3 regions of the Pseudomonas sp. PDM31 genome follow, and region 3 is predicted to be linked to each of the others. Evidence: riboswitches for the same ligand, from Rfam matches in the RefSeq annotation. Region 3 holds a riboswitch; each other region holds the start of a gene.
The links. A riboswitch is a leader RNA that binds a small molecule or an ion and turns the genes downstream of it on or off. The one in region 3 is predicted to bind cobalamin.
Positions count from the first base shown of each region.

Region 1: it holds a riboswitch for cobalamin, as region 3 does, so the genes downstream of both, cobO (cob(I)yrinic acid a,c-diamide adenosyltransferase) here and KW839_RS01760 (CbtB-domain containing protein) in region 3, are expected to answer to the same signal.
Region 2: it holds a riboswitch for cobalamin, as region 3 does, so the genes downstream of both, KW839_RS00235 (ABC transporter substrate-binding protein) here and KW839_RS01760 (CbtB-domain containing protein) in region 3, are expected to answer to the same signal.

Region 1 is NZ_JAHUWS010000009.1:115,729-125,695, reverse strand. It holds gene hda (DnaA regulatory inactivator Hda) at 177-881, shown strand; gene KW839_RS18605 (C40 family peptidase) at 1,104-1,739, shown strand; gene KW839_RS18600 (C40 family peptidase) at 1,906-2,442, shown strand; gene KW839_RS18595 (O-methyltransferase) at 2,461-3,123, shown strand; gene KW839_RS18590 (sorbosone dehydrogenase family protein) at 3,264-4,577, opposite strand; gene KW839_RS18585 (hypothetical protein) at 4,645-5,229, opposite strand; cobalamin riboswitch at 5,383-5,618, shown strand; gene cobO (cob(I)yrinic acid a,c-diamide adenosyltransferase) at 5,699-6,310, shown strand; gene KW839_RS18575 (cobyrinate a,c-diamide synthase) at 6,307-7,707, shown strand; gene bluB (5,6-dimethylbenzimidazole synthase) at 7,704-8,354, shown strand; gene cbiB (adenosylcobinamide-phosphate synthase CbiB) at 8,351-9,259, shown strand; gene cobD (threonine-phosphate decarboxylase CobD) at 9,252-9,967, shown strand, end outside.
Region 2 is NZ_JAHUWS010000001.1:66,239-76,205, forward strand. It holds gene KW839_RS00230 (iron ABC transporter permease) at 1-845, opposite strand, end outside; gene KW839_RS00235 (ABC transporter substrate-binding protein) at 854-1,861, opposite strand; cobalamin riboswitch at 2,003-2,198, opposite strand; gene KW839_RS00240 (DUF1624 domain-containing protein) at 2,231-3,403, opposite strand; gene KW839_RS00245 (class I SAM-dependent methyltransferase) at 3,586-4,572, opposite strand; gene KW839_RS00250 (iron-containing redox enzyme family protein) at 4,572-5,921, opposite strand; gene KW839_RS00255 (NnrS family protein) at 6,142-7,329, shown strand; gene KW839_RS00260 (CopD family copper resistance protein) at 7,340-7,780, shown strand; gene KW839_RS00265 (hypothetical protein) at 7,903-8,217, opposite strand; gene gudD (glucarate dehydratase) at 8,323-9,675, opposite strand; gene KW839_RS00275 (MFS transporter) at 9,717-9,967, opposite strand, start outside.
Region 3 is NZ_JAHUWS010000001.1:440,468-450,434, forward strand. It holds gene KW839_RS01745 (ATP-binding protein) at 1-611, opposite strand, end outside; gene cobN (cobaltochelatase subunit CobN) at 1,300-5,166, opposite strand; gene cobW (cobalamin biosynthesis protein CobW) at 5,170-6,237, opposite strand; cobalamin riboswitch at 6,340-6,553, opposite strand; cobalamin riboswitch at 6,746-6,971, shown strand; gene KW839_RS01760 (CbtB-domain containing protein) at 7,089-7,280, shown strand; gene KW839_RS01765 (CbtA family protein) at 7,292-7,999, shown strand; gene KW839_RS01770 (cobalamin biosynthesis protein) at 7,996-8,409, shown strand; gene cobM (precorrin-4 C(11)-methyltransferase) at 8,493-9,239, shown strand; gene nfuA (Fe-S biogenesis protein NfuA) at 9,521-9,967, opposite strand, start outside.

The DNA.
Region 1 (9,967 bases), on a different contig from region 3:
TCCGTCATCTGACTGTCACATGTACCGCCAAAGAAACTGTCATAAAACCAGTGCGTTAACGCAAACCTTTGATTTTGCTTGTGGTCTGTCGCATTGTGCGGCCAGCTTCACGGGTATAAACTTCGCAAACTTTACACAGAGGCCACTAACGGTTCCTTTGGAACTGTTCAGTCAGCATGAAACCGATTCAGCTGCCCCTAGGTGTGCGTCTGCGTGACGACGCCACCTTTATCAACTATTACCCAGGCGCCAACGCCGCTGCACTCGGCTATGTCGAGCGGCTGTGCGAAGCCGACGCCGGCTGGACCGAGAGCCTGATCTACCTCTGGGGCAAGGACGGGGTAGGGCGTACGCATCTGTTGCAGGCGGCTTGCCTGCGTTTCGAGCAGTTGGGGGAGCCTGCGGTGTATCTGCCGCTGGCTGAATTGCTCGATCGCGGCATTGAGATTCTCGACAACCTCGAACAATACGAGCTGGTCTGTCTGGATGATCTGCAGGCGGTGGCCGGAAAAGCCGACTGGGAAGAAGCACTGTTTCATCTATTCAATCGCTTGCGCGACAGTGGCCGACGTCTGCTGATTGCAGCATCGACCTCGCCTCGCGAATTGCCGGTCAAGCTGGCGGATCTCAAATCCCGCCTGACCCTGGCGCTGATTTTCCAGATGCGTCCGCTTTCCGATGAAGACAAATTGCGTGCCCTGCAATTGCGCGCTTCACGTCGCGGTCTGCACCTGACCGACGAAGTCGGGCATTTCATCCTCACTCGCGGTACCCGCAGCATGAGTGCGTTGTTCGAGTTGCTCGAGCGTCTCGATCAGGCCTCGCTCCAGGCTCAGCGCAAGCTGACCATCCCGTTCCTCAAAGAAACCCTGGGCTGGTAGAGCCCGCTAAAACCGGGGCTTTTGGCCGGCTCGGCATATTTCAGGCGCCAGAAAACACGCTTTCCTGCAGGGTTGCAGGCTGCGCGACTTTTCAAAATGGGCTTAAGCGCTTAGATGTTAACGAGAAACTGATAAGTCACAAAAAGATTGATTGAATTTGCAAATGAGGTTGATAGCGGGCATAGTCTCGGCTTCTTTACAACTTCAGCCACGGTCGTGCCCATGCTAAATCGCTTCGCACCCCTCGTGCCTCTCGCACTCGTTACCCTTCTGTTTGGTTGCGCTGCCCACACTCCGGTGTCCGAGCAAGCCCCGCAACAGCAGGTAAAAAATTCTGTTACCGCCCAGTCTTCCAGCGTTTTTCAGGAAGAGCTGGCCACTGAAAAAGAACTGGCTGACTTCGCCGATGGCAAGTCGTACCAGCTCCCGGTTCTGGCTGACAGCATCCTCGAACGTGGCATGTCCCTGATCGGTACCCGTTACCGTTTCGGCGGTACCTCCGAAGCCGGCTTCGATTGCAGTGGCTTCATCGGTTACCTGTTCCGCGAAGAGGCGGGCATGAATCTGCCGCGTTCCACTCGCGAAATGATCAACGTCGATGCGCCGCTGGTTTCACGCAGCAAGCTTGAGCCGGGCGACCTGCTGTTCTTCGCTACCAATGGTCGTCGCGGTCGCGTCAGTCACGCCGGCATCTACCTGGGCGACAACCAGTTCATCCACTCCAGCAGCCGCCGCAGCGGTGGTGTGCGCATCGATAGCCTGGGCGACAGCTACTGGAGCAAGACCTTCATCGAAGCCAAGCGCGCCCTTGCGATGGCTCCGGCGGCAAGCCCTGCAATCGTCACGGCGCGCAAGTAATCCGACATTTTGTAGGGTTAACTTAAAGTCTTACTTGAAGTTTGCCGCGTAGCCGCTAAAATTCTGATCTACGAATGATGGCAAACCGCCTGCGTGACACGCAGGCGGTTTTCTTTTCTGCACTCCCGGCAGAAAAAAGCCGCAGCCAGATCAGGATGCACTGCTAATGATGACCTCGGCCCGCCTCGCAATCATCTGCTTCGCAGCGCTGCTCAGCGCCTGCGCCAGTCGCACACCGCCTCCTGCGCCGGTGGTTCGCGCGCCCATCGTATTCGGATCCTCACAAGCCTTTTCACCTGAAGCGGAAGATGTGCTGTTTCGCGCCCTGGGCCTTGTGGGTACACCTTATCGCTGGGGAGGTAACACACCGGATTCCGGATTTGATTGCAGTGGGTTGATCGCCTACGTGTACCGTGATGTCACGGGGATCTCCTTGCCGCGGACCACTCGCGAAATGATCTCCATGCGAGCGGCCAACGTGGGCAAGGAAGGCCTGCAGACCGGCGATCTGATCTTCTTCGCCACCAATGGCGGCTCCCAGGTCAGCCATGCCGGGATTTATGTCGGCGAGGGACGCTTCGTGCACGCACCGGCCACGGGTGGCACGGTCAAGCTCGACAGTTTGTCCAAGGCGTACTGGCAGAAGGCCTATCTGAGTGCCAAACGTGTGCTGGAACCTGAGCACCTGGCGCGTAATCCGTAGTAGCCCGAGGTTGTGGCCATGACCGCCCGCACACTCAACCTTGACGACGCTTTGTATCAATACCTGCTTGATGTTTCCCTGCGCGAAACGCCGTTGCTCGAGCGCCTGCGCGATGAAACCCAGGCGTTAGCCATGGCGCGTTGGCAGGTGGCACCGGAGCAGGGGCAGTTTCTTGCTCTGCTGGTGAAACTGACCGGTGCCAGGCGTGTGCTGGAGGTTGGCACCTTTACCGGTTATAGCGCGCTGTGCATGGCGGCGGCTTTGCCGGCGGACGGTGCGTTGATCTGCTGTGATATCCCGGGGGACTACAACGCTACCGCACGCCGTTACTGGCAGGAGGCCGGCCTCGCCGAGCGGATTGACCTGCGCCTGGCGCCGGCTTTGGAAACCCTGGCCGAGCTTGAACGGCAAGGGCAGGGCGGGCAGTTCGACCTGGTATTCATCGATGCTGACAAGGCCAATTACCCGCAATACCTGGAGCATGCCTTGGGTTTGTTGCGATCAGGCGGGTTGGTGGTTTTCGATAACACGCTGTGGAGTGGGCGGGTGCTGGAGAGCGATCCCGAGAGTGCGGACACCCGTGCCATCCAGACGCTCAATCGTGCGTTGAAGGAGGATGCGCGGGTGGATCTGTCGTTGTTGCCGTTGGGGGATGGGCTGACCCTCTGCCGCAAACGCTGACGCCCCTCTGTAGGAGCGAGCATGCTCGCGATGGGCGTTAACGATAACGCGGGGAGTCTGATACCCCGCGGTGTTCTTGAGTTCATCGTCGGAACGCCGCCCGGAGCATGCTCGCTCCTACAGTTAAGGGCGCGTCGCGGTTATTTGACCGCCGACACCCGCCACACCTTGTTCCCCACGTCATCGGCCACCAGCAAGTCACCCTGCCGGTCTATCACCACGCCTACCGGCCGACCCATGGCTTGCTCCTCGTCATTCAGGAAGCCGGTCAGCACATCAACCGGCGGCCCGGCGGGTTTGCCAGCGTTGAAGGGCACGAAAATCACTTTGTAGCCACTGTGCGGCTTGCGGTTCCATGAGCCTTGCTGGCCGATGAAAGCACCCTGGGTAAATGGCGCAGGCAGCTTGCTGCCCTCGGCGAAGGTCAGGCCCAGGGAGGCCGTGTGCGGGCCGACGGCATAATCCGGAGGAATGGCCTTGGCCACCAGTTGCGGGTTTTGCGGGTCTACGCGAACGTCGACGTGCTGGCCGTAGTAGCTGTACGGCCAGCCGTAAAAGCCACCGTCCTTGACCGAGGTAATGTAGTCCGGCACCAGGTCGCTGCCGATCTCGTCCCGCTCGTTCACCGCCGTCCACAGCGCGCCACTTTTCGGTTCCCAGTCCATACCGTTGGGGTTGCGCAGGCCGGAGGCGAAAATCCGCTGGTTGCCGGTGGTGCGATCGACTTCCCAGATCGCCGCGCGACCCTCTTCCTTGTTCATGCCGTGTTCGGCGACGTTGCTGTTGGAGCCAACGGTAACGTACAGCTTGCTGCCGTCCTTGCTGGCGATGACGTTTTTGGTCCAGTGGTGATTCAGCGTGCCGCCCGGCAGGTCGAGCACTTTGATTGGTTGCGCCTTGATCACCGTATCGCCGGTTTCATAGTGAAAACGCAGCAGGCGGTCGGTGTCGGCCACGTACAGGTCATTGCCGACCAGGGTCATGCCAAACGGCGAGTTGAGGTTTTGCAGGAACACTGTGCGGGTTTCGGCAACGCCGTCGTGGTCCTTGTCGCGCAACAATGTGATTCGATTCGGGCTCGGTACGCCAGCACCCGCGCGGCCCATGACCTTCTTCATTACCCAGCCTTTAACGCCCTTGCCATCATCGGGTTTGGGTGGCGCATTGGTTTCCGCCACCAGAATGTCGCCGTTGGGCAGCACGTACAGCCATCTAGGGTGGTCCAGGTTTTCGGCGAACGCCGCCACTTGAGTTCCTGTCGCGGCGACCGGTTTCGCGCCCTGCGGCCAGCCTGTTGCCGGCGCTATGTTGATCGTCGGCAGCAGGGTTTTGTTGGGTTGCGGGAGCTGGGGGGACGGCCCGGTGCCGTCGGCGACTTTCAGGCTGGCGCTTTCACCGCAGGCGGCGAGCCCACCGACGAGCGTAATCATGACAAAGAGCTGGGCGGTGCGCATGCTGGGCTTCCCTATGAATACCTTCTTCTAATCATAGAGAAGCGTTATCGCGCGAAGGTTCAACGCCTCAGGTGCGAGCTTCTTTGAAAAGCACGGCAATCCCGGGGTGGTAGTTGCCGGCCTCGTTGCGCAACTTGCGATAGGCGTAGGGGAAGTACCAAGCCACGGCGCAGGTATGCTCCTTTTGCAGGTCGTCGACCATGTCCTGCAGCTCTTCCGGCGTGGCACCCTGCTGGGCTTTGTGCGGGGCGACGAACAGGCAGCCCAGTTTCAGCTCGCTGGCATGACTCAGGCGCCTGGCATCGCTGGTGACGTCGAGCAATGCCTGAGTCACATTGAGGCTGTTGACCCGTGGCCAGCGCTGGCTGGTCTGGATGTAGGCGCGGGTGTCGGGTGTCGCGAGAAACAGATCGGCGCGGCTGTTGCGTTCGCCTTCTTCGGTCTGTTTGCGGGTTTGCGTCTGTTGCAGGGTGACCATTTCGGCCATCCAGGCTGCCACGGAGAGCAATCCAAGATTGGCCTTTTCGTCGTGCCAGTACGGCGTTTCAGCGTCGCCGCGTATGGCGTTGTAACGGTCGATGCAGTCGAACCAGCGTTCCAGCGCCGGGCGCAGGAATTCCAGCTTCGGATTGCTGATGATCATGCCTTGCATGGGGTTCACCCTTGTTATTGTGTAGTAAATTTATGGCGCTTTGATATCACTGCTGAGGCCAAGGCACAAGATCGCTGTCGGATTATTGATAAGCGCACTTAATTGCTCTCCAGCGTCCCGGCTTTAATTGACGCTCCACCCCCAACCCTCTAACCTTCGCGGCTTGTTTCAGGTGCTCTGTGGCTTGGGTCGACAGAGTGAAACAGGGAAGCCGGTGAGTGAGCCTTCGATGGGTTCGAAAGCCCACAATCCCGGCGCTGCCCCCGCAACGGTAAATGAGTGAAAGCTGCGCCTTGAGCCACTGTGTCCATTGTCGACATGGGAAGGCGCGCAGCCTGGCGCAAAGCCGCTCATGAGCCCGGAGACCGGCCTGATTCATCCAGTGGCATCACGGTGGGCGATGCCAGGCTTGTTGCCACCTATTCTTGTGCCTGCCCGCCGTTATCCAGACTCAACGGAGAGCTCCCCCATGACTGATACCCCCGATCGTGACGAACGTCACCTGGCGCGCATGCAGCGCAAAAAAGCCGTGATCGACGAACGCATCGCCAATTCCCCGAATGAATGCGGCCTGTTGCTGGTGTTGACCGGCAACGGCAAAGGCAAGAGCAGTTCGGCTTTCGGCATGCTCGCGCGCGCCATGGGCCATGGCATGCAATGCGGCGTGGTGCAGTTCATCAAGGGACGCAACAGCACCGGAGAAGAACTGTTCTTCCGGCGTTTCCCGGAGCAGGTGCGCTTTCATGTGATGGGCGAGGGGTTCACCTGGGAAACCCAGGACCGTCAGCGCGATATCGCCGCCGCGCAAGCGGCGTGGCAGGTTTGCCGCGAGCTGCTGCGTGACCCTGCCATAGGCCTGGTAGTACTCGATGAATTGAATATCGCCCTCAAGCACGGCTACCTCGACCTCGATCTGGTGCTCAGCGACCTGCAGGCCCGCCCGCCCATGCAACACGTGGTGGTTACCGGCCGCGCCGCGAAAGCGGAAATGATCGAGCTGGCCGACACCGTCACCGAAATGGGCATGATCAAGCACGCCTTCCAGGCCGGGATCAAGGCGCAGAAAGGCGTCGAGCTGTGAAGCAATCCCGTCATTGTCCGGCGGTGCTGATTGCCGCGCCGGCTTCCGGTCAGGGCAAGACCACCGTCACCGCCGCGCTGGCCCGCTTGCATCGCAATCAGGGACGCAAGGTGCGGGTGTTCAAGTGCGGACCCGACTTTCTCGATCCGATGATCCTCGAACGCGCCAGCGGTGCGCCGGTGTATCAACTGGACATGTGGATGGTCGGTGAACAGGACAGTCGTCGCCTGTTGTGGGAAGCCGCCGGCGAGGCCGACCTGATCCTTATCGAAGGGGTCATGGGCCTGTTCGATGGCACGCCGTCCAGTGCCGATCTGGCCCGGCATTTTGGTGTGCCGGTGTTGGGTGTCATCGATGGCACCGCCATGGCGCAGACGTTTGGCGCACTGGCCCTGGGTCTGGCGCGTTATCAACCGGACTTGCCATTTGCCGGGGTGCTGGCCAACCGCGTGGGCACCCAGCGTCACGCGCAATTGCTCGAAGGCAGCCTCACCGAAGGGTTGCGCTGGTATGGTGCCTTGTCCCGTGAGACCGGGATCGAATTGCCGAGCCGGCACCTGGGACTTGTCCAGGCCAGTGAATTGAACGATCTCGACTTGCGTCTCGATGCCGCGGCCGACGCCCTGGCCAGCAGTTGCGAAGTAACGCTGCCACCGGCGGTAGAGTTTGCGACTCCCGATGTGCTTGAAGTCGAACCGTTACTGGCCGGCGTGCGCATTGCCATCGCCCGTGATGAAGCCTTTGCCTTCACCTACGGCGCGAGCCTGGATCTGCTGCGAGCGATGGGCGCCGAGTTGTCATTCTTTTCGCCGATCCGCGACAGTGGTTTGCCTGAGGCGGACAGTTTGTATCTGCCGGGCGGTTATCCGGAATTGCATCACGTGGCGCTGTCGCGGAACACGTCGATGCTGGCGGCGATCCGCGCCCACCATGCAGCTGGTAAACCGCTACTGGCCGAGTGTGGCGGCATGCTTTACCTGCTCGACTCGTTGACCGATGTCGAGGGCACCCGCGCCGAACTGGTCGGTTTGTTGCCGGGTGAGGCTGTCATGCAAAAGCGTCTGGCGGCGCTGGCGTTGCAAGCGGTGGAGTTGCCAGAGGGAGCGCTGCGTGGGCACACGTATCACCATTCGCTGACCACCACTGGACTTGAGCCGATTGCCCGAGGCTTGAGCCCGAATGGCGGACGTGGGGCCGAGGCGGTTTATCGCGAGGGGCGGATGACGGCTTCCTACGTGCACTTCTATTTTCCATCCAACCCATCAGCGATTGCCGCACTATTTGCCCCCGAGCCTGAAGCCGCCTTCGCTGGCAAGCCAGCTCCCACAAGGATTGATGTATTGCCTGAAGAAATGCAGAACCCTGTGGGAGCGGGCTTGCCCGCGAAGAGGCCATGACTGACAACGCCTTTTCCGAAGCCGAACGCGCTGCCGTCTACCGCGCCATCGCCGAACGCCGCGACATGCGCCATTTCAGTGGCGGCACCGTCGAGCCCGAACTGCTCCGGCGCCTGCTCGAAGCCGCACACCAGGCACCCAGCGTCGGCCTGATGCAGCCATGGCGTTTCATCCGCATCAGCGATGGAACGCTGCGCGGGCAGATCCGGCAACTGGTGGAAGAAGAACGTATCCGCACCGCCGAAGCACTCGGCGAGCGCAGCGATGAGTTCATGAAACTCAAGGTCGAAGGCATCAGCGATTGCGCCGAAGTGCTGGTCGCCGCGCTGATGGATGATCGCGAGCGACATATCTTCGGCCGCCGCACCCTGCCGGAAATGGACATGGCGTCGTTGTCCTGCGCCATTCAGAACCTGTGGCTGGCCTCCCGCGCCGAAGGGCTGGGCATGGGCTGGGTATCTCTGTTCGAACCGCAGGCGCTGGCCAATCTACTGAAATTGCCACCCGGCGCCAAACCCCTCGCGGTGCTGTGCCTGGGGCCGGTCAAAGAATTCTATCCAGCGCCGATGCTGGTACTCGAAGGCTGGGCGCAAGCGCGTCCGTTGAGCGAACTGCTGTACGAAAATTATTGGGGAGTGAGTCAATGAGTGTGGCGTTGTTGAGTGTCGCCGCAGTGGCGCTGGATGCGCTGCTGGGTGAACCCAAACGCTGGCATCCGCTGGTGGCGTTCGGCCGTTTTGCCGAGCGCGTCGAGCAACGTTTCAATGGTGGTGGGCGTGGCTGGCGCAGCCATGGCGTCACCGCCTGGGTGATCGCCGTATTGCCGCTGACTCTGCTGGCCACCGCATTTTCCTGGGCGCCTTATGTTGGCTGGATAGTCGAGATCCTCGCGCTTTATTGCGCGCTCGGCATGCGCAGTCTCGGCGAGCATGTAGAGCCAGTTGCCAGAGCGCTGCGCAGTGATGACCTGGAGGAGGCGCGCACCCGTGTGAGCTATCTGGTCAGCCGCAAGACCACTGACCTGGATAAAACCGAGGTCGCCCGTGCCGCCACCGAGTCAGTGCTGGAAAACGGCAGTGACGCGGTGTTCGCCGCGTTGTTCTGGTTTGCCGTGGCCGGAGCGCCGGGCGTCGTGCTCTATCGTTTGAGCAACACCCTGGATGCGATGTGGGGTTATCGCAATGAGCGCTTCGAGCGCTTCGGCTGGGCAGCGGCGAAGATCGACGACGTACTCAACTACATTCCTGCGCGGCTGGTGGCGTTGACTTACGCTGTGCTTGGCAAAACCCGGCTGGCGATCAAATGCTGGCGCACCCAGGGGCCGACCTGGGACAGCCCCAACGCCGGTCCGGTGATGGCGGCGGGAGCCGGGGCGCTGGGCGTGGAGCTGGGTGGGGCGGCGATTTATCACGGCGAACTGCATCAGCGTCCACAGTTGGGCGAAGGCTTGCCGGCGGATGCCGACTCGATCGACCGGGGCTGGCAATTGGTCCAGCGCGGGGTATGGTTATGGCTGCTGATCCTGTGCATAGGGGCCGAATTTTATGCTTGAGCACGGTGGACGGTTGCGCAAGGCGGCGCTCGATTACTGCATAGATGAAGCCGAATGGCTCGACCTGTCCACCGGCCTTGCCCCCTGGCCTTTTGCGGTGCCGGACATTCCGTTGCGGGCTTGGGCGCGCTTGCCGGAAACCGACGATGGACTGGAGCAGGCTGCCTGCGATTATTACGGCACCTTGCAGGCCTTGCCGGTGGCCGGCTCGCAAATGGCCATTCAACTGCTGCCGCGCTTGCGTCGTGCGGGCAAGGTCGGCGTGTTGTCGCCCTGTTATGCCGAGCATGCCGAAGCGTGGCGTCGCAACGGCTACATCGTGCGCGAAGTGCTGGAGCATGAAGTCGACTTCTTCCTGGACAGCCTCGACGTGCTGGTGGTGGTTAATCCGAATAACCCCACGGGGTTGAGCCTGACGCCCGCTCGCTTGCTCGACTGGCACTCGCGACTGGCTCAGCGCGGTGGCTGGTTGGTGGTGGACGAGGCTTTCATGGACAACACGCCGCAACTGAGTTTGGCGCCATTTGCCCACCAGGTCGGTTTGATTGTATTGCGTTCGTTCGGCAAGTTTTTTGGTCTGGCCGGTGTGCGCCTGGGCTTCGTGCTGGCCGAGCGCAGGCTGCTCAAGTTGCTGGCCGAGCAAGTGGGGCCATGGGCGGTCAGCGGGCCGACCCGGGTGGCGGGTGCAGCCTGCCTGCGCGATACGCA
Region 2 (9,967 bases), 370 kb from region 3:
AGCAGGCGTGTATGCCCCGTACCCAGCAACAGCCTTGCGGCGTGGGGGATGACCAGACCGACGAAACCTATGGAGCCGACAATCGACACCATCACCGCAGTCACCAGTGCGGCGCAACTGATCAGCAGAAATTGCACGCGACGTACGGCAATGCCGAGCGAGGCGGCGGAGTCGGTGCCAAAGGTGAAGGCATCCAGCGCGCGACGGTGCCACAGGCAAACGGCCAGACCGGCCATGGCAGCGGGAACGGCCAGCCACACCGAAGGCCAGCGCACACCACTGAGGTTGCCCAGCAACCAGAACATGATGCCGCGTGCCTGTTCGGAGCTGGCCGACTTGGTGATCAAAAATGCAGTCAGCGCATTAAACAGCTGCGAACCGGCTATCCCCGCCAGGATGATCTGACCGGTACTGCCAGGGACACCGCTGGCGCGCCCCAGTAAAACCACGACAGCAAAGGCAGCAACGGCTCCGGCAAACGCCCCGACCGACATCGAAATGGCTCCGGCACCGATACCGAGTAACGCCACCAGAACGGCCCCCGTCGAAGCGCCCGCGGAAATGCCGAGCAGATAGGGATCGGCCAACGGATTGCGCAACAGCGATTGCAGGATCACCCCGCAGGTCGCCAGGCCCGCACCGCAAGCTCCTGCAACCAACGCGCGGGTCAGGCGGTAGTTCCAGACGATGCCTTCGTCGATGGGGTCGAGAACATAGCCGGCATTCCACAGTTTGTTGGCCAGCACCTGGAGTACCACGCCGGGTTCGATGCTTGTTTCACCGATAGCGACACCGGCAACCACGCTTAAAAGCAGGGCCACCAACGCCAGCAGGGTACGAATCAGCGCTGCAGTCATTTTGGCAGGTCGTAGCTGTTGATGGCCATTGCCAGGGATTGCAGCCCATCGAACATTCTCAGGCTGGCCTGCATGGCCATGGCGTCGAGGATGATGATGCGGTTGTTTTTTACCGCGTCCATGTTGCGGGTCACCGGATCGCTGTGCAGGAATGCGAGCTTCTTTTGGTAGTCGTCAGCGGGGAAACGACGGCGATCCATGCGGGCGATGACCAGGAAAGTCGGGTTGGCTTTTGCGATGGTTTCCCAACCGACCGTTGGCCACTCTTCGTCGGACTGCACCACATTGCGCACACCCAGCGTTTTGAGCATGAAGTCTGGAATGCCTTTGTGACCGGCGACATAGGGGTCGATATCCAGACTGGCGCTGGAAAACCACACCAGTGCACTGGTGTGGTTCTTGTCTTGCACTGCGGCAACGGACCTGGCCAGGCTGGCCTTGAGTTGTGCGTTCAACTGTTGGCCACGCGCCTGAACATCGAAAATCCTGGCCAGCTCAGTGATGCTTTTGTAAATGCTTTGCACACGAAACGGCGCCAGGCGAGTGCCGTCGGCACCGACCAGGTTGTCCTTGGATTCGCAATCCGAGGGCATGAGGTAAGTGGCGATTCCCAGTTCGTGAAACTGCTCGCGGGTAGCGACTGCGCCTTGCGGGCCGACCATCCACTCCAGCTCGACAGCGACCAGTTCCGGTCGTTTGCCGATCACCGACTCGAAACTCGGCTCGTTATCCGCCAGGCGTTCGATTTTGTCGTTTTGCCCCTTGTACTTATCCAGCACATCGTTGAACCACAGAGAAGTGCCAGCCAGTTTGTCACCCAGCCCGAGGGCAAAGAGCATTTCGGTGCCGGCCTGGCCGATCGTGACGGTTCGAGCCGGTGCGTGTGGGAAGGTCAGCGTGGCACCGCAGTTCTCGACCGTCAGCGGATATTCAGTAGGCGCGGCACAGACCAGCGAGCAAAAACCCAGGCCAGCGAATAGGGTGACAAAGCGGGGCAACAGCATGATGCATCTCCATTTGAACCGTACACGGAGCAAGGGTGCACGGTCTGGAAACACATCATCGAACGCTGCCAAAAAGCAGGGCAGGGCGATCACCTGAGTGACGCGCGCGCAAGGATGTCCTTCCCGAACACCCCGCCGGTCAGTGATTGTTGCTTGGCCGGCAGGTCTCCTGACTGATGCGTCATCGCATGCTCCAGCCTTCCCGGGGTTCAATCCCAGTGGCAGTTCAGGAGCACGCTCAGCACCTACAGTTGCGGGGGCAGTTCCGTTTGACGCGTTGCACGCATCACGGATTCCCTATTAATCCCATTTGGAAACCGGCGGCGGCATGTTAGTCGATCATGCCGCCCGAGGCGAACCCTCTCTGGATCAGAAGTATTTGAGCCAGCCGATATCACGACGGCGGGCCTTCACGGCGGCAAACCAGCGCACAGGCAGATACAGCGCGGCGGCCAGCAGCACTGCCGTCAGCCACACCGAAAAAATGCTATCGAAACCGAAGTAGTCGCTCTGGTTCAGACCGAACAACGCGACGCTGGTCAGATAGAGCACCTTCAGTACATAAAGGTGCAGCAGGTAGAAGAACATCGGCGCCGCACCAAACACCGCCAAAGCGCTGATCCACTGGCGTTGCCGAGCCCGCTCGAAGCCAAGAAGCAGCAACAGGCCCACCCCGAGTGTCAGCGCAAGGAACAGCAGGGAAGGTGGGTACTTAGTGATGTTGAAGAAGCTCATGAGGGTCTGTGTGGTGGTTTCATGCACCCTCCATTGCGCCTCGCCATACCCGTTGACCAGGCGCAGTGCGACAAAGCCCAAAAGCGCGCCGGCACCCCCCAGCAACAGATGGCGTTGACGCAGGCGGGCAGAGGCTGAATGCGCGAACCAGGGGCCGATGCAATAACCCAGGGCAATGACACCGATCCACGGCAGCACAGGGTAGGAGCTGCGCAGGCGCAGGCCGTCAGAGAACTCGATCCAGCCGCGATCATGCAAAATGGCCCACGGCAGGTGCATGGCTGATCCGACCGGGAAGTGCAGCGGATCGAGCAGGTTGTGCCCGGCGACGATGACCGCACCCACAACCCACAGGATCGGCCGCGGCAGCCAGACCAGCGCAGCAAGGGCAAGCATGCTCACGCCAATCGCCCAGATCACCTGCAGGTAAATTACATGGGGCGGGAACTGGAAGGTCCAGGCGAAATTCACCAGCGTGAACTCCAGCAGAACCAGGAACAGGCCACGCTTGAACAGGAACATCGACACCGCGTTCCGGCCCTGGTGCTTTTCGCCGTACAGGTAAGCGGACAGTCCGGTGAGCAGCACGAACGCCGGTGCACATAAATGGGCGAGGGTGCGGCTGAAAAACAACGTAGGCTCGGTGGTGTCGATGGCCATCGGGTCGGCCACCTGGCGGTGCAGAAAGAACGTCTCGCGTACGTGATCCAGCAGCATGAACAGGATCACCAACCCCCTGAGGGCATCGATGGACATCAGGCGTTGACTGGCGCGGGTGGCGGGTGGGGTTTGATAAAGGGTTGTCATTGAAAGCCGCAGGCAAGGGGGTGGATAGCGCTGCCAGTTAACGGCCGGCAGTCAATATAATGTTATTATATAACATTCAATAATCCGAAGGCGACTCTTTCAAGGGGGGCTGTGCGCTTCCCTTCAACACTCATAAAAGTCAGTGGGAGGACCAAGAAGGGGAGATGCCATACCTGCAAGACCTACTGTCTTTTGGTTACGATAAGCACGACCGCCGCAATTCTCTCGACTTCTCTGTAGATCACCGTCTCCAGTTCCTCTCCAAAGACGTCGGGATCCATCTCCCGATAGCTCCAGGCCAGTCCCGGGCGGTCAACCAGCGGCAGCGCCTGCTCAAGAAACAAATCCACGCCCTCTACACAAGGCGCGCCGGTATACAGAATCACGCTGCCTCCCGGCGTCAGGCGATCGATCGCCTGGGTCAAAATACGCACCGATAACTCCGAACCCAAATGCTCCCCGCCATGTCGGTAGGCGCGACGTTGAGTGTCTTGCATGTATGGTGGGTTGGCGACGATCAGGTCAAAACAGCCTGTTGTTCCTGAAAGGATGTCGCTGTGGCACGCGCAAACATTGTCGACTCCTGCAAGCGATGCATTGACGGCGGTGAATCTCAGGGCCAGGGGATTGATATCCAGTGCCGTGACCTGAGCGTCCGGTCGTGCCCTGGCAATCAGAATGGCACCGACCCCGCTACCGCAACCAATGTCCACTGCCGTCTGGATCGGATGCACGGAAGATTGCAGGAAGCCCTCCACTGCCTGAGCGAAACGATAGGTGTCGGGGCCGAAAAAAACCGAGTCGTGAGCCTGGGTAGGAAAACTGGAATGAACCAGGAGCAAATCGTCGAGGCTCGACCAGCGTACGCCACTCACCCACATGTCAGCCTGGGGGTGCAGGAAGCCACTTTGAAATAGCGCCTGATGCTCTTGCGCCCCAAGCAAACCGGCCTCGAACGGGCGACTCCAGCCGAAGATATCTCTCAGATTGTGCGCCGTGCGGTTTTCCTCTCGTCCATTGACCCGCAGATGAGTCAATGGCGTCACCGTCACGAACCGATATTGCTGTTGCTGTAGACGTTGCCCCAGATGCAACAAGGCCAGATCTTGACTGTGGTGTTCCGATACAGCCGTGTTCGCGCTCGAGTCGCAAAGGTCGGATCGATTCATTATGTCAGTGACCCTTGAGAAAGACGTTGAGAGTAGATTCTGGTAGCGGCCAGACCTTCGGGTGTCGGGTGCGAGTCGGGACCCATCAGCGCAATAAGCTCTTCAACAGACGCCGACAGCAAAGCGGGTGACAACGGGTTTGGCGAAACTCTGCTATCGCGCCGAGGGAACCGGTTGCGAAACGGATTGGCTGCTTCGCCTTGCCAGTCACCTGCAATCCAGTCTTTCAACAGCTGTTTCTCGTAGCCATTGAACACACCGAACATGGCGGCGCCCGGACCCTCGACAAGCTGCCAGAAACGGCTGTCCCGAGGGTCTTGATGGCGCTTGATCCAGCCCCTGTTTTCCAAAGCTGCAAGCAACTGCCGGCTTTGGCCAGGGGTGGCAAGCCACTGGTTGATGGTGCGGCCTTCGAGGCGACAGTAATCTGAATGCATGTGCTGGCCAAAGGTGCTCTTGGTCTCGAGCATGGCGACCAGTTCCTGCTCAAGCTCAAACGAGTGAATGACGTCCGTGGAATTTTTTCCGAGATCATTGAGCAGATAGCCGGCGCGCAGGCGTTCCAGAAATACAGCCTTCGTTTCGTCGTTGGGCAAGAAATTCAAAACCGCTTCCACGGCCTTGAGTGCATGCCCGGAGCTGGCATTGTCGATGGTGACATGCAACGTAAAGTAGTAAGGGTCGATACCCAGTTCGTTGAGTTCGAAAGCCGTGATCAGAAGATGCAAGGGCAGTTGTTCGTAGCCAAGGTTGTAGCCGAGCACTTCAGGCAGGAAATCATCTGACAGCCTTCCCAGTGCCAGTTGTATCGCCCCCTGTAGATAGAGCGCGTCATCGAGCGGGGCGTGCGGCGCACAGTCGTGCTCAGTGAGCAGGTTACGAAAAAGCAGGACGTGATTGAGAGCGGGTTCGCCGTCGCCCAGTTCCTCGAGATAGGTGCGGATCAGACCGCGGTATCTCCAGTCATCGACGTGCTGGGTAGTGCCATATAGCCACGCCCCGTCCACCAGTTTGCTCGGTGCCACATGTTGCAAGAAATACAACGCATGAGCTTTGTTGGTGAAGAATTTCCTGCCTTCCCCAGCGCGTCGACCTTCCAGGTAGGTGCGGTAACGCTCGGCGACGGCCTGGCTGTTGTGTGCAACCCAGCCGGGCAGATCTGCCAGACCAGTTGGCAGGTTGGAAGTGAGACACCTCGCAGCCTGCAATTGATCCTGCAGGTAGCGACGCACAGTCTCCTCTTCGACTTCACCCGGTGTCCGGATCAGCCGGGTATACAGCGAAAAATGGGCGCCCAAGGCTATTGGCGTCTTGGATGAATGCTCGGAATGAATCTGTAAGGACGTCATGGCAGGCCTGCTGACTTTTCTCGGTATGTAAGTCAGAGAGGCCCGGTATTACGAAAATTCAAAAGAGTTGAAAACTTGCCGATGGTCGACAGCAAAATGGTTCATTGCTGGATTGCGGACGCATAAGGCCGAGTTTTGATGTGTGTCATATCGGCTATCAACAATACTGTAAGACTGAAGCGACTTTCGCACCCGCGAAGGCCAGCCTGTTGGAGAGACCATGCAGATTCTCGACAATCGCAAGGCGGTGGGTACGTGGCCATTGCTACGCCTGGGCTTTCGTCCTTTCTTCCTGCTGGGCAGCACGCTGGCTGCCCTGGTGATAGCGTTATGGGTTTTCGCCATGCAAGGCTACAACTTCTGGGGCCCGCCCTTGGGTGGTTGGCTGGCGTGGCATCGGCATGAGCTGATCTTCGGTTTTGCCGGCGCGATCATTTCCGGTTTTTTGCTGACTGCGGTACAGGCATGGACGGGGCGCTCCAGCCTTGGCGGCAAGCCGCTCGGCGTACTGGTGGCGATCTGGTTGGTTGCGCGGCTGGCATGGTGGTCGGGCTCGCCGCAGTTGCTGTTGCTGGCCAACCTGCTGTTCTTTGCCAGCGTGGCATTGATCATGGCGCATTTGCTTTGGGCTGTGCGGCAAACGCGCAACTACCCAATCGTGGCGGTGCTGGCATTGTTGCTGGGCGCCGATGCGCTGACGTTGCTTGGGGTGCTGCAGGCAAACGACGCCTGGCAGCGGCAGGGCACCTGGGCTGCCGTCTGGCTCGCCGCGGCGATGCTGGGATTGATTGGCGGACGGGTGATTCCATTTTTCACCCAGCGTGGTCTCGGACGAGCTTGCGCCGTCGAGCCCTGGGGGTGGCTGGACAATGCTCTGTTGGTTGTCACCGCCTTGGTGGCGACTCTGTTTGCGTTGGGAGTTGCTCTGCAGGCGCATGCGTGGCTGGGTCTGGTTTTTTCCGCCTTGGCCGTCGGCCACGGCATTCGCCTGGTGCGCTGGTTTGATGGCGGCGTGCTGCGGGTTCCCCTGTTGTGGTCACTGCACCTGGCGTATGCCTGGCTGGTGATTGCCTGCATCAGCATGGCGCTCTGGCATTTCGGACTTCACGGCGGTATCAGTCAGGCGCTGCACGCCCTTACGGTCGGCGCTTTGGGCGGCTCGATCCTGGCCATGCTGGCGCGGGTTTCCCTAGGTCATACCGGACGACCGTTGCAGCTGCCACGGGGTTTTACCCTGGCATTCATGCTGCTCAACCTGGGTGGCCTGTTCCGTGTGCTGGCTGTCGGTGTCTGGTATCAGCCCGCGATCTGGTTGGCGGCTATCTGTTGGGTCGGCGCATTTGTCCAGTATCTGTGCTGCTATGCACCCATGCTCTGTCGTGCTCGCGCTGATGGTCAACCCGGCTGATGGAGAAAGTATGAGTTACCTATTGTTGAAGTTCATTCATTTGACGGCGGCGGCTTTCTTCATTGGCGGGGTGTTCTTCGAGGTGATGATCCTCAGTCCCGCAGCCCGCCAGCTGGATTTGGCGCCTCGCGAGCAGTTATCGAAGGCTCTGGGCGCACGGGCACGCCGTGTCATGCATTTGGTCGTGCTGGCGCTGTATGGGGCAGGACTGGGGTTGGCATGGCAGTATCGAGCAGTGCTGCGCGATCCTTTGACCGGCAGTTTCGGCACCTTGCTAGCGCTGAAAATCGGCCTGGCCCTGAGTATTCTGGGCCAATTCGGCTATGTGGTTTATCTGATGCGGACGGGGCAAATGACTGCGCAACGATCACGGCGGATCCACCTCAGCGTGCTGGTGCATATGCTTGGCATCCTGTTTCTGGCCAAGGCGATGGTATTGCTGTCCTGGTGAGGGTTTGCATGCGTGGCGATCGGAGGGCCGACCTGTGCGGCTGACCGAGGGTGGAACCGATCCGCGCCTTATTCGCCGGCAGGGAACAATGATTGCTTGCGCCCGCCCATAGATGAATGCGGTTAGTGCCGCAAGTTGAGATACCAATCGGCATAGGGGGTATTCGAGACCTGGTACCGATTGAAGTCAGGGGATCCGTCGTTCCACCACACCGGCCCGCGCTCACCAAGCGCCACCTTCGCTGTGTGAACGCCAGCTCTGGCTTCTTTCATCTGCTGGACATCGCCAGAGGCTTTCGCTGCCTTTACCTCACGACGAGCTGCCATCAGGTCGTTGACCAGGCGCTGGCGCACATCGTCATTGAGCGATGGATTGGCGCAACGCCACAACTGCCCTTTGACCACGAAGTAGCGACCGTCCGGTGTTGTCGGATTCATATCTTTGAATCTCCACGATGCCAGGGGAGGGGCACTTTGCGTGCCCCCCGTTGCGCCAGGTTGAAGCTCTAAAGTACTTGGGTCACCCAATTATTGATCTGTGAATCAGCGTACCAGGCAAGGCTGCTTGTTGTTAAAGCTCCAGCCAGGAATCAGGAACTGCATCGCGACGCTGTCATCCCGCGCGCCGAGTCCCATGCCTTTATACACTTCGTGGGCCTTGGCCACGGCGTCCATGTCGATGTCTACCCCGAGGCCATGCCTGGTCGGAACCTTGACGTAGCCACCTTCGATTTTCAGCGGCTCCCTGGTCAGGCGCTGGCCGTCCTGCCAGATCCAGTGTGTGTCGATCGCGGTGATTTCTCCCGGTGCGGCGGCGGCTACTTGAGTAAACATGGCCAGGGAGATATCGAAGTGATTGTTGGAATGCGAGCCCCAGGTCAGACCCCACTCGTGACACATCTGGGCGACCCGGACCGAGCCCTGCATCGTCCAGAAGTGCGGGTCGGCGAGCGGTATGTCGACCGATTGCAATTGAATGGCGTGGCCCATTTCGCGCCAGTCGGTCGCGATCATGTTGGTGGCGGTCTTCAAGCCCGTGGCACGGCGGAATTCGGCCATGACTTCGCGACCTGAATAACCGTTTTCGGCACCGCATGGGTCTTCGGCGTAGGCGAGGACAGGGTGCTGGTCCCGGCACAGACGGATGGCTTCCTTGAGCGACCAGGCACCATTGGGGTCCAGGGTGATTCGGGCGTCAGGAAAACGTTCGGCCAGGGCGGTGACCGCCTCGATCTCTTCATCGCCACGCAGCACCCCGCCCTTGAGCTTGAAGTCGTTGAAGCCGTACCTGGCCTTTGCGGCTTCAGCCAGGCGCACGACCGCGTCCGCGGTCATGGCTTTTTCATGCCGTATCCGCAACCACTCGTCTTCAGCGTCGGGCTCGTTGCGATAGGCCAGATCCGTGACATTGCGGTCGCCAATGTAGAACAGGTAACCGAGCATTTTCACCGCGTCGCGCTGCTGCCCTTCGCCGAGCAATGCAGCTACGGGAACTTCGAGGAATTGACCCAGCAGGTCGAGTAGCGCGGCTTCCATCGCGGTCACCGCATGAATGGTGATGCGCAGGTCGAAGGTTTGCAGGCCGCGACCTGCCGCGTCACGGGACGCAAAGGTAGTGCGCATCTGATTGAGGATGCGTTGGTACTGGCCGATGGGCTGGCCGATCACAAGGGCGCGTGCGTCTTCGAGCGTTTCGCGGATGCGTTCGCCACCTGGTACTTCGCCCACCCCGGTGTTACCGCAACTATCCTTGAGAATGACAATGTTGCGGGTGAAGAACGGCCCGTGGGCACCGCTAAGGTTCAGCAACATGCTGTCGTGACCCGCTACGGGTACGACCTGGAAACTGGTGACGACAGGCGACTTGGTGATGTTGGCAGTATGTTCAGCGTTCATGGCAAGTTCCTAAAAATAAGGTTATTCAGCGATCAATGGGCTCAGAGAGATTTGCTGACTGCCGCAACCGTTGGCGCGGCGTTCGGCGGTGTCAGCAGGGACGATGCTTTGGGCGAGGTCTTGGCGAAGAACACCAGTATCGCGGCAAGCACCGAGGTGCCGGCCAGGCCATAGAGGCCGCCTTGAATCGACCCGGTTGTCTGCTCAAGGAAACCGAAGGTCGTCGGTGCCACGAAACCACCCAGGTTGCCGATCGAGTTGATCAGCGCGATGACGGCGGCGGCGATACGCG
Region 3 (9,967 bases):
TGCTGAGGGCTTTCCCATTCGGCGCAAAAGCCTTGTGGGTCGCTGTCGAAATCCAGCCGTCGACGGATGATCTGGCCGCGTTCGACCGGTGCGGTGTGTCCGCCGAGGGCGACATTCAGGCCAAAACGGTCGAGCAGTTGCGGACGCAGCTCACCCTCCTCCGGGTTCATGGTGCCGATCAGCACGAATTTCGCTGAATGCCGATGGGAAATACCGTCGCGCTCGACCAGGTTGGTGCCACTGGCTGCCACGTCGAGCAACAGGTCGACGAGGTGATCGGGCAACAGGTTGACTTCGTCAACGTAGAGCACGCCACCGTCAGCCTTGGCCAGTACGCCGGGGGAGAATTGTGCGCGCCCCTCGCTCAGGGCGGCATCGAGATCCAGGGTGCCAACCAGACGTTCTTCGGTGGCACCCAGGGGCAAGGTGACGAACTGACCGCTGGCCAGCAGGTCCGCGAGGCCCCGGGCCAGGGTTGATTTGGCCATGCCGCGAGGGCCTTCGATGAGCACGCCGCCGATTTTCGGGTCGATGGCGGTGAGGTACAGGGCGAGTTTCAGATCGTCGGCGCCGACCACGGCGGAGAGGGGGAAATGGGGGGTGTCGGTCATTTTGGGGGTCTCGGTCGTGGTCTTTGGGGTTCGGTGGTAGTGATGATTGTGGTGTGCCAGTTAGATTGCTGCCCTCACCCTAGCCCTCTCCCGGAGGGAGAGGGAACTGACCGAGGTGTTTAGTCGAGTTACATCGACCTGGGAGATCGAGTTGAACCCGGTACCTGAAAACACTGGAGATTGGTTCCCTTCCCCCCTTCCCATGGATGGAGGGGACTTAACGAGGTGTTTAGTCGAGTTACATCGACCTGGGAGATCGAGTTGAGCCCGGTACCTGAAAACACTGGCGATTGCTCCCTTTTCCCCCTCTCCCATGGATGGAGGGGACTTAACGAGGTGTTTAGTTGAGTTACATCGACCTGGGAGATCGAGTTGAACCCGGTATCTGAAAACACTGGCGATCGGCTCCCTTTCCCCCTCTCCCATGGATGGAGGGGACTTAACGAGGTGTTTAGTCGAGTTACATCGACCTGGGAGATCGAGTTGATCTCGGTATCTGAAAACACTGGAGATCGGCTCCCTTTCCCCCTCTCCCATGGAAGGAGGGGACTTAACGAGGTGTTTAGTCGAATTACATCGACCTGGGAAATCGAGTTGATCTCGGTATCTGAAAGCACTGGAGATCGGCTCCCTTTCCCCCTCTCCCCCTTGGGGAGAGGGCTGGGGTGAGGGGTGGCTTTTGAATGCACTACCCCTCTTCCTCTATATCCAGCAACAAATTCTCCAGCGCCTCCCGATAAGCCCCCGGCTCTTTCCACATCCCCCGCTGCTGCGCCTCCAGCATCCGCTCAGTCATATCACGCAATGCATGAGGATTGTGCTCACGGACAAACTCCCGGGTCGCCGGGTCCAGCAAATACGCGTCCGCCAACAACGCATACTGATGATCATCAATCAGCTGCGTGGTCGCATCGAACGCAAACAGATTGTCGACCGTTGCCGCCATTTCAAACGCGCCTTTGTAGCCATGGCGCTTGACCCCGTCGAGCCACTTCGGATTGGCCGCCCGGGAACGAATCACCCGGTTGAGCTCTTCCTTCAAGGTGCGAATCTTCGGCAAGTCCGGCTGGCTGTGATCGCCATGATAGCTGGCAGCCGCTTCACCCCGCAGGCTTTCGACCGCCGCGAGCATGCCGCCCTGGAACTGGTAGTAATCGTTGGAATCGAGCAAGTCGTGCTCGCGATTGTCCTGGTTTTGCAGCACCGCCTGCACCTGACTCAGCCGCTGGGCGAACTGATCGCGAGCGGCGGTGCCTTCGTCGGCGCCGCCATAAGCGTAGCCACCCCAGTTCAGGTAGACCTCGGCAAGGTCCTCGCGGCTCTGCCACAGGCGTCCGTCGATGGCGCCCTGCACACCCGCGCCATAGGCACCGGGCATTGCGCCGAAAATGCGCCAGCCGGCCTGGCGCCGTGCCGCATCCTGGTCCAGTCCTGTTTGCAGCAGTGCTTCACGTTCGCTGCGGACCTTGGCCGCCAGCGGGTTGAGGTCGTCCGGTTCATCGAGCTCGGCGACGGCTTGCACTGCCGCATCGAACAAGCGAATCAGATTGGCGAAGGCATCGCGAAAAAAACCCGAGACCCGCAAGGTCACATCCACCCGAGGGCGATCGAGCAGACTCAATGGCAGAATTTCAAAGTCATCGACCCGCTGGCTGCCGGTGGCCCACACCGGACGCACCCCCATCAGGGCCATGGCCTGGGCAATGTCGTCGCCGCCGGTGCGCATGGTCGCGGTGCCCCAGACCGACAGCCCGAGCTGACGCAGATGATCGCCGTGGTCTTGCAGGTGCCGTTCGAGAATCAGGTTGGCCGACTGGAACCCGATGCGCCACGCGGTGGTGGTCGGCAGGTTGCGCACGTCCACCGAGTAAAAGTTGCGTCCGGTGGGCAAGACGTCCAGACGACCACGACTCGGCGCACCGCTGGGGCCGGCCGGGACGAAGCGACCGCTCAAGGCGTCGAGCAGGCCGCACATTTCTGCCGGGCCGCAGGCGTCCAGGCGTGGCGCAACCACATCGCGCAGGTTGTCGAGGATGGCGGTGACTTCAGTCCACACGAAATCCTGTGGGAGCCGGCTTGCCCGCGAAAGAGGAGTGTCAGTCGACATTGATTTGCCGGATACACCGCCTTCGCGAGCAAGCCCGCTCCCACAGGGTACGGGTATACCTGCAGGGTGTTTCAATGTTTGGGAAATCAGCTGCGCGGCGAACAGTTCGAGGCGCTCGCGGGTGTCGCCGGTAATTCGCCAGGGTTCATCGCTAAGGGTTTGCAATTCAATTGGACGCGGCCCGTTCCAAGGCTCGGCCAACGCACAATCGAGTGGATCGAAAGCCAATTCAAACGCCTTGGCCAACGCCCGCAGCAGACTCGACTGCGCACCGCGTCCATCGCCACGAGGAATGCGCAGCAGTGCGAGCAAGGTGTCGATTCGCAAACGGCCGGTGGGTGACTCGCCAAACACATGCAGACCGTCGCGAATCTGCGACTCTTTCAAGTCGCACAAATAGGTGTCCAGGCGCGGCAACCAGATCGCCGCATCGGCATCGCTGTCGAGTTCCTCGTCCAGTTGCAGTTCACGGTCTATATGGCTGTCACGTACCAGTTGCAGGATGTCACGCTGCAACTCCCGGGCACGGCGCGGATCGAGCAACTGCGCTTCGTAGTATTCGTCGGCCAACAGTTCCAGGTCGCGCAGAGGCCCGTAGGTTTCGGCGCGGGTCAGCGGCGGCATCAGGTGGTCGATGATTACCGCCTGGGTACGGCGCTTGGCCTGGGCGCCCTCGCCCGGGTCGTTGACGATGAACGGATAGATGTTCGGCAGCGGACCGAGCAACGCCTCAGGCCAGCAGTTTTCCGAGAGCCCCACGCCCTTGCCCGGCAGCCATTCGAGATTGCCGTGCTTGCCGACGTGGATCACGGCATGGGCGCCGTAGGTGTTGCGCAGCCAGAAGTAGAACGCCAGGTAGCCATGGGGTGGTACCAGGTCCGGGTCGTGATACACCGCACTCGGATCGACCTGATAGCCCCGCGCCGGTTGGATACCGACGAAGGTCAGACCAAACCGCAGACCGGCAATCATCATGCGCCCGTCGCGACACATCGGATCATTGTCCGGCGTGCCCCAACGTTGCAGTACCGCATCACGATTGGCCTCGGGCAGAGCGTTGAACATCCGCCAGTATTCGTCCATGGCCAGGCTCTGCTGACAGGGACGCTGGTCGAGGGTGTCGAGGTCATTGCTGACGCCGCCAAGCAACTGCTGGATCAACGCCGTGCCGCTGTCCGGCAGTTCGGCCGGCAGCGGATAACCTTCGGTGTGCAGCGCGCGCAAGATGTTCAGCGCCGCCGCCGGGGTGTCGAGACCGACGCCATTGCCGATGCGACCGTCGCGCGTGGGATAGTTGGCGAGGATCAAGGCGATGCGTTTTTGCCCGTTGGACAGGCGCGCCAGATCTACCCAGCGCCGCGCCAGTTCTGCGACAAAATCCATGCGCTGCGGTTGTGGCCGGTAGCACACCACATCGCACTGACTGCGCTCGCTGCGCCACGCCAGGTCCTTGAAGCTGATCGGCCGACTGATGATGCGTCCGTCCAGTTCCGGCAAGGCGATGTGCATCGCCAGATCCCGGGGGCCAAGCCCCTGCTCGCTGGCGCGCCAGCCGGGCTCGTTGTCTTGGGCGCAGATGGCCTGGATCACCGGGATATTGCGGCGAAACGGTCGCAGATGCGGCGCTTCGGGACTGGATTGGGCAAAACCCGTTGTATTGAGAATCACCCCTGCTTCAGCTTCATCCAACAAGTCCTCGACCACCGTCAGGCAGGCGGGCTCTTTCAGGCTGGCCAGTGCAATCGGCAACGGGTTCAACCCCGCTGCCCGCAAGCGCTCGCAGAACACGTCGATAAAAGCGGTGTTGGCCGCCTGCAAATGCGAACGGTAAAACAGCACCGCCGCCACTGGCTGGCCGGCCTGCCAATCGGCTTGCCAATCACTGAGTCGTGCGGGACTTGTATGCGGGTGGTAGATCGCCGTGCGCGGCAGTACCTGAGGCTGCGACCATGAATAATCACGCGCAAGCCATCGATTGGCCAGGCAGCGAAACAGGTCCAGCGCATTGGCCATGCCACCCTGGCGCAGGAAATGCCAGAGCCGCTCGCGATCTTCAGGAAGCACCGTGCTCAGGTCGCTCAGCTCCGGGTCCGGACGGTCATCGCCCGGCACCAGGATCAACTGCACGCCGCGCTGTGACAGTTCGACCAGACGCTCGACACCGTAGCGCCAATAGGCGATGCCGCCATGCAGTGAAATCAGAATCACCTTGGCGTGGCGCAGCACTTGGTCGACATACAAGTCGACCGAGGCATGGTTCTGTACCTGCATCGGATTGGCCAGGCGCACGCTCGGGTAGTCGTCGGGCAACTGCTGCGCCGCTTCGGCGAGCAACGCCAGGCTGGAGTCGCCGCTGCACAGGATCACCAGTTCGGCGGGGGTTTGTCCAAGGTCGGCAATGTTGTCCTCCGACACGAAACCGCCGGGCTGGGTCCTGAGCAGGTGCATGGCTTACACGCTGAGTGCGGCGCGCAGTTGCGCTTCGAGTTGAGCGGCGTCGAGTTCCTGGCCGATCAGCACCAGACGGGTGACCCGCGCTTCTTCGGCGCCCCATTGGCGGTCGAAGTGCTTGTCGAAGCGAGTGCCCACGCCCTGAATCAGCAGGCGCATCGGTTTGTTCGGGATCGCGGCGAAGCCCTTGACTCGCAGGATGCCGTGCTGGACCACCAGTTGGGTCAGCGCATCCAGCAACAGGCTTTCGTCGGCTTGCGGCAGTTCAATGGAAATGGAGTCGAAAGCGTCGTGATCGTGGTCATCATGATCATCGCCATCGTGATGATGGTCATGGTGACTGTGACGGCTGTCGATGTGCTCTTCGGAGCCGGCGCCAAGGCCGATCAGCACGTCCAGCGGCAGGCGACCGCTGCTGGCTTCAATGATTTTTACCGCTGGCGGCAGTTCTTCGGCGACTTCCAGGCGCACGCGGGCCAGATCTTCAGGGCGGATGAGATCGGCCTTGTTGAGGATCACCAGGTCGGCGCTGGCCAGTTGATCGGCAAATAGCTCGTGCAGCGGCGATTCATGGTCCAGATTCGGATCGAGTTTTCGCTGGGCGTCGACCTGATCGGGGAATGCGGCGAAGGTGCCGGCGGCGACGGCCGGGCTGTCGACCACGGTGATGACCGCGTCTACCGTGCAGGCACTGCGAATTTCCGGCCACTGGAAGGCTTGCACCAGGGGTTTGGGCAAAGCCAGGCCCGAGGTCTCGATGAGGATATGGTCGAGGTCACCACGGCGGGCGACCAGTTCACGCATCACCGGGAAGAATTCTTCCTGAACGGTGCAGCACAGGCAGCCGTTGGCCAGCTCATAGACACGGCCGTTGGCTTCTTCTTCGGTGCAACCGATTGAGCACTGCTTGAGGATTTCACCATCGATACCCAGTTCGCCGAACTCGTTGACGATCACCGCGATACGGCGGCCCTGGGCATTGTCGAGCATGTGCCGCAGCAGTGTGGTTTTACCCGAGCCGAGGAAGCCGGTGACGATGGTGACGGGGAGTTTGGCCAGTGTTTTCATCGGATGCCCTTTGGCAAGGTGGCGGGCATACGGGACGACGACCGGCAACGCGCACGCGCGTGCCTGGAAGAATTCGCCACCGGATCACCCCGCCCGGTTGAAAGTCAGAATCTGTATCGAGGCAGGTCTCCTGGCTGACGGTGTGTCGGTCTTGGCGACCTGGCATTCGCTGCGCCTTCCCGCCGGCCTCATGGAGAGCCTGCAGTGGCGTGGCAACGAACATCACCGTTCACAGTTGCGGGGGCAGCCGCGGCATTGACCGCGTTCCCTTCTTAGCTTCGGCAAACGCCGAAGAACCTCGAAAGCGCAAGGCTACGCATCGTGCGGGGGCGGGTCAATGTTCACATTGGTTTTGCGGCGTCGCCTTCGCGAGCAAGCCCGCTCCACATTTGACGGTATTGCACTGACAGAACTGGGCCGAAGGTGGGAGCGGGCCTGCTCGCGAAGGGAGCGACACGGTTTGCGATGAGAACGTTTGCCAATTGACGCCCAACCCCCGCCCATGCTCTCCTACACGCTTGTTACGGGTGCCCTTCACAGGGTGAAACGGGAAACCGGTGAATCATGTGCTTTACTCCAAAGCCATGTCAGTCCGGTGCTGCCCCCGCAACGGTAAGCGAGTGAAGCGTCAGATCCACTGTGCCGATATGGCGTGGGAAGGTGATGCTTGCAGGTTCAGGCGATGCCTGCGCCCCTCGTGAGCCCGGAGACCGGCCCGCAACACAAAGTGACCAGTACGGTCTCTGAACAACAACCCGCGGTGGGCGGGCGCTGTTTGAACTTCTGCGCGCTCGCTCGTGCAGGGCTCTGCATGCGTTCTTGTTCCCGCTGACAGAACAAAGGGAAACGCCATGTCGATCATCAGCAGCACCGGCCACAGCACCGCCAGCACCACCACGACCCTGACCCAGCGTCTGACCGCCGCCGTCTGCGCGTCGATCCTGGGTGCATCCCTTGTTTACTTCGCCGGCTTCTCGCACATCGAAGCGGTGCACAACGCCGCTCACGATACCCGCCACAGCTCTGCCTTTCCGTGCCATTGAGAGCTGCCGACATGATCAAGCGTATCGCGCAAACCGCAGGTTTCACCGGGCTTCTGGCCGCCCTGCTGCTGACCCTCTTGCAAAGCTTCTGGGTGTCCCCGTTGATATTGCAGGCCGAGACCTACGAAATAACCGAGCCGGCCGCCGTTGAAGTCCATGAACACGCAGGTGGCGCCAACGCCGCCCACACCCACGACGCCGAAGCCTGGGAGCCGCAAGACGGCTGGCAGCGCGTGCTGTCGACCACTGGGGGAAATCTGGTGGTGGCCGTCGGCTTCGCCCTGATGCTGGCCGGCCTGTATACCTTGCGCGCTCCGACCAGGACTTCCCAGGGTCTGCTCTGGGGCCTGGCCGGCTATGCGACTTTCGTGCTCGCGCCAACCCTCGGCCTGCCACCGGAACTGCCGGGCACCGCGGCGGCCGACCTGGCGCAACGTCAGCTCTGGTGGATCGGCACCGCGGCTTGCACGGCTGTCGGTATCGCCCTGATCGTTTTCGGCCGTCACTGGCTGATGAAAGCCCTGGGTGTCGCCACTCTCGCCGTTCCCCATTTGATTGGTGCGCCGCAACCTGAAGTGCATTCGATGCTCGCTCCAGAGGCGCTGGAGACACAATTCAAAATCGCTTCGCAGTTGACCAACGTGGCGTTCTGGCTGGCCCTGGGCCTGATCAGCGCCTGGTTGTTCCGCCGCAAAAGCGATGGCCAATACCACGCATGAGTGACATCAGCGCAGCGCCGACCCTCGTGGTCGGCCTGGGCTGCCAGCGCGGCTGCCCGGTCAGTACGCTGCTGGCGCTACTGGAGCAGGCGCTGCAAGCACACCAGATCCAATTGCATGAAATAAAGGCCCTGGCCAGTATCGATCTCAAGCGCGAAGAGCCGGCCCTGAACGAGTTGGCCGCGCAGCTTGGGCTACCGGTGACCTACTTCAGCAGCGAACAACTTGCCGCCTATGAGCAACATCTCACTCATCAATCGCAAATCGCCTTCGAACGCACCGGCTGCTACGGCGTAGCGGAAAGCGCCGCCCTGGCATTGGCCGAACAACTGGCCCAGGCGCCGGCAAAGCTGCTGATTGCGCGACAAAAATATGCCCAGGCAACCCTGGCATTGGCTGGCGCGGCATAAAATCCCCGATAATCCCCACCTTCGATCATGAGCATTCTTCATCTGAAGCCTTGCCCAGCCGTTTTTTGCCACAGGAACCGAGCATGACCGTCTACTTCATTGGCGCAGGCCCCGGCGACCCCGAACTGATTACGGTCAAGGGCCAACGGCTGATTCGCAGCTGCCCGGTGATCATCTATGCCGGCTCGCTGGTGCCTGCTGCGGTATTGGCAGGTCATAGCGCCGAGCAGGTGGTCAACAGCGCTGAACTGCACCTGGAACAGATCATCGAGCTGATCAGGACCGCCCATGCCAATGGCCAGGACGTCGCGCGGGTGCATTCCGGCGACCCGAGCCTGTATGGCGCGATCGGCGAGCAGATCCGCTACCTGCGCGAACTGCATATTCCCTTCGAAATTGTCCCCGGCGTCACCGCCACGGCGGCCTGCGCGGCGCTGCTGGGTGCAGAGCTGACGCTGCCGGACGTATCCCAGAGCGTGATTCTTACCCGCTTCGCCGACAAAACCGCGATGCCTGCCGGCGAGGAACTGGGTAGCCTGGCACAGCACGGGGCGACCATGGCGATTCACCTGGGGGTCAATCACCTGGAGAAAATCCTGGTCCAATTGCTGCCGCATTACGGTGCCGATTGCCCGATTGCGGTGATTCACCGGGCGACCTGGCCGGATCAGGATTGGGTGGTGGGGACGCTGGCGGACATTGCCGCAAAGGTTGAGGCCAAGGGGTTTCGGCGCACCGCGTTGATCCTGGTGGGTCGGGTGCTGGGCAGTGATCATTTCAGCGAGTCGTCGCTGTATCGCGCCGGGCATGCGCATCTTTACAGACCTTGAGCACGCCTGCCCCAGTGGTGAGGGGGTTTGCCTGTAGTAAGGAGGCTTGGGGGGCTTACCTGTGGCGAGGGGGCTTGCCCCCGCTGGGGCGCGAAGCGGCCCCCGGCATTCATCCAGATAAACCTTGCATTGAGGTACTGCGACGGCTTCGCCGCCGAGCGGGGCGGTGCGGCGGTCCGACAAGCCCCCTCGCCACAGGCAAGCCCCTCAGCACAGGTTATCCATCACCCATAAAAAAACGGCGCTCACGGGGCGCCGTTTTTCATGCCGCAGCGAACACCTTAGTAGTAGGCGTTTTCTTTCTGCGTGTGGTCGGTCACGTCACGTACACCCTTCAACTCAGGAATACGTTCGAGCAAAGTACGCTCGATGCCTTCCTTGAGGGTCACGTCAGCCTGGCCGCAGCCTTGGCAACCGCCGCCGAACTGCAGGACGGCAATGCCGTCTTCAACCACATCGATCAGGCTGACCTGGCCGCCGTGGCTGGCCAGCCCCGGGTTGATCTCGGTCTGCAGGTAATAGTTGATCCGCTCGTTGACAGGGCTGTCGGCAGTGACCGTCGGCACCTTGGCGTTTGGCGCCTTGATGGTCAACTGGCCGCCCATGCGGTCGGTGGCGTAGTCGACTACCGCGTCGTCCAGGAAGGCTTCGCTGAACGAATCGATGTAGGCGGTGAAGCTTTTCAGCCCAAGCGCCGTGTCTTCCGGCTTCTCTTCCCCCGGCTTGCA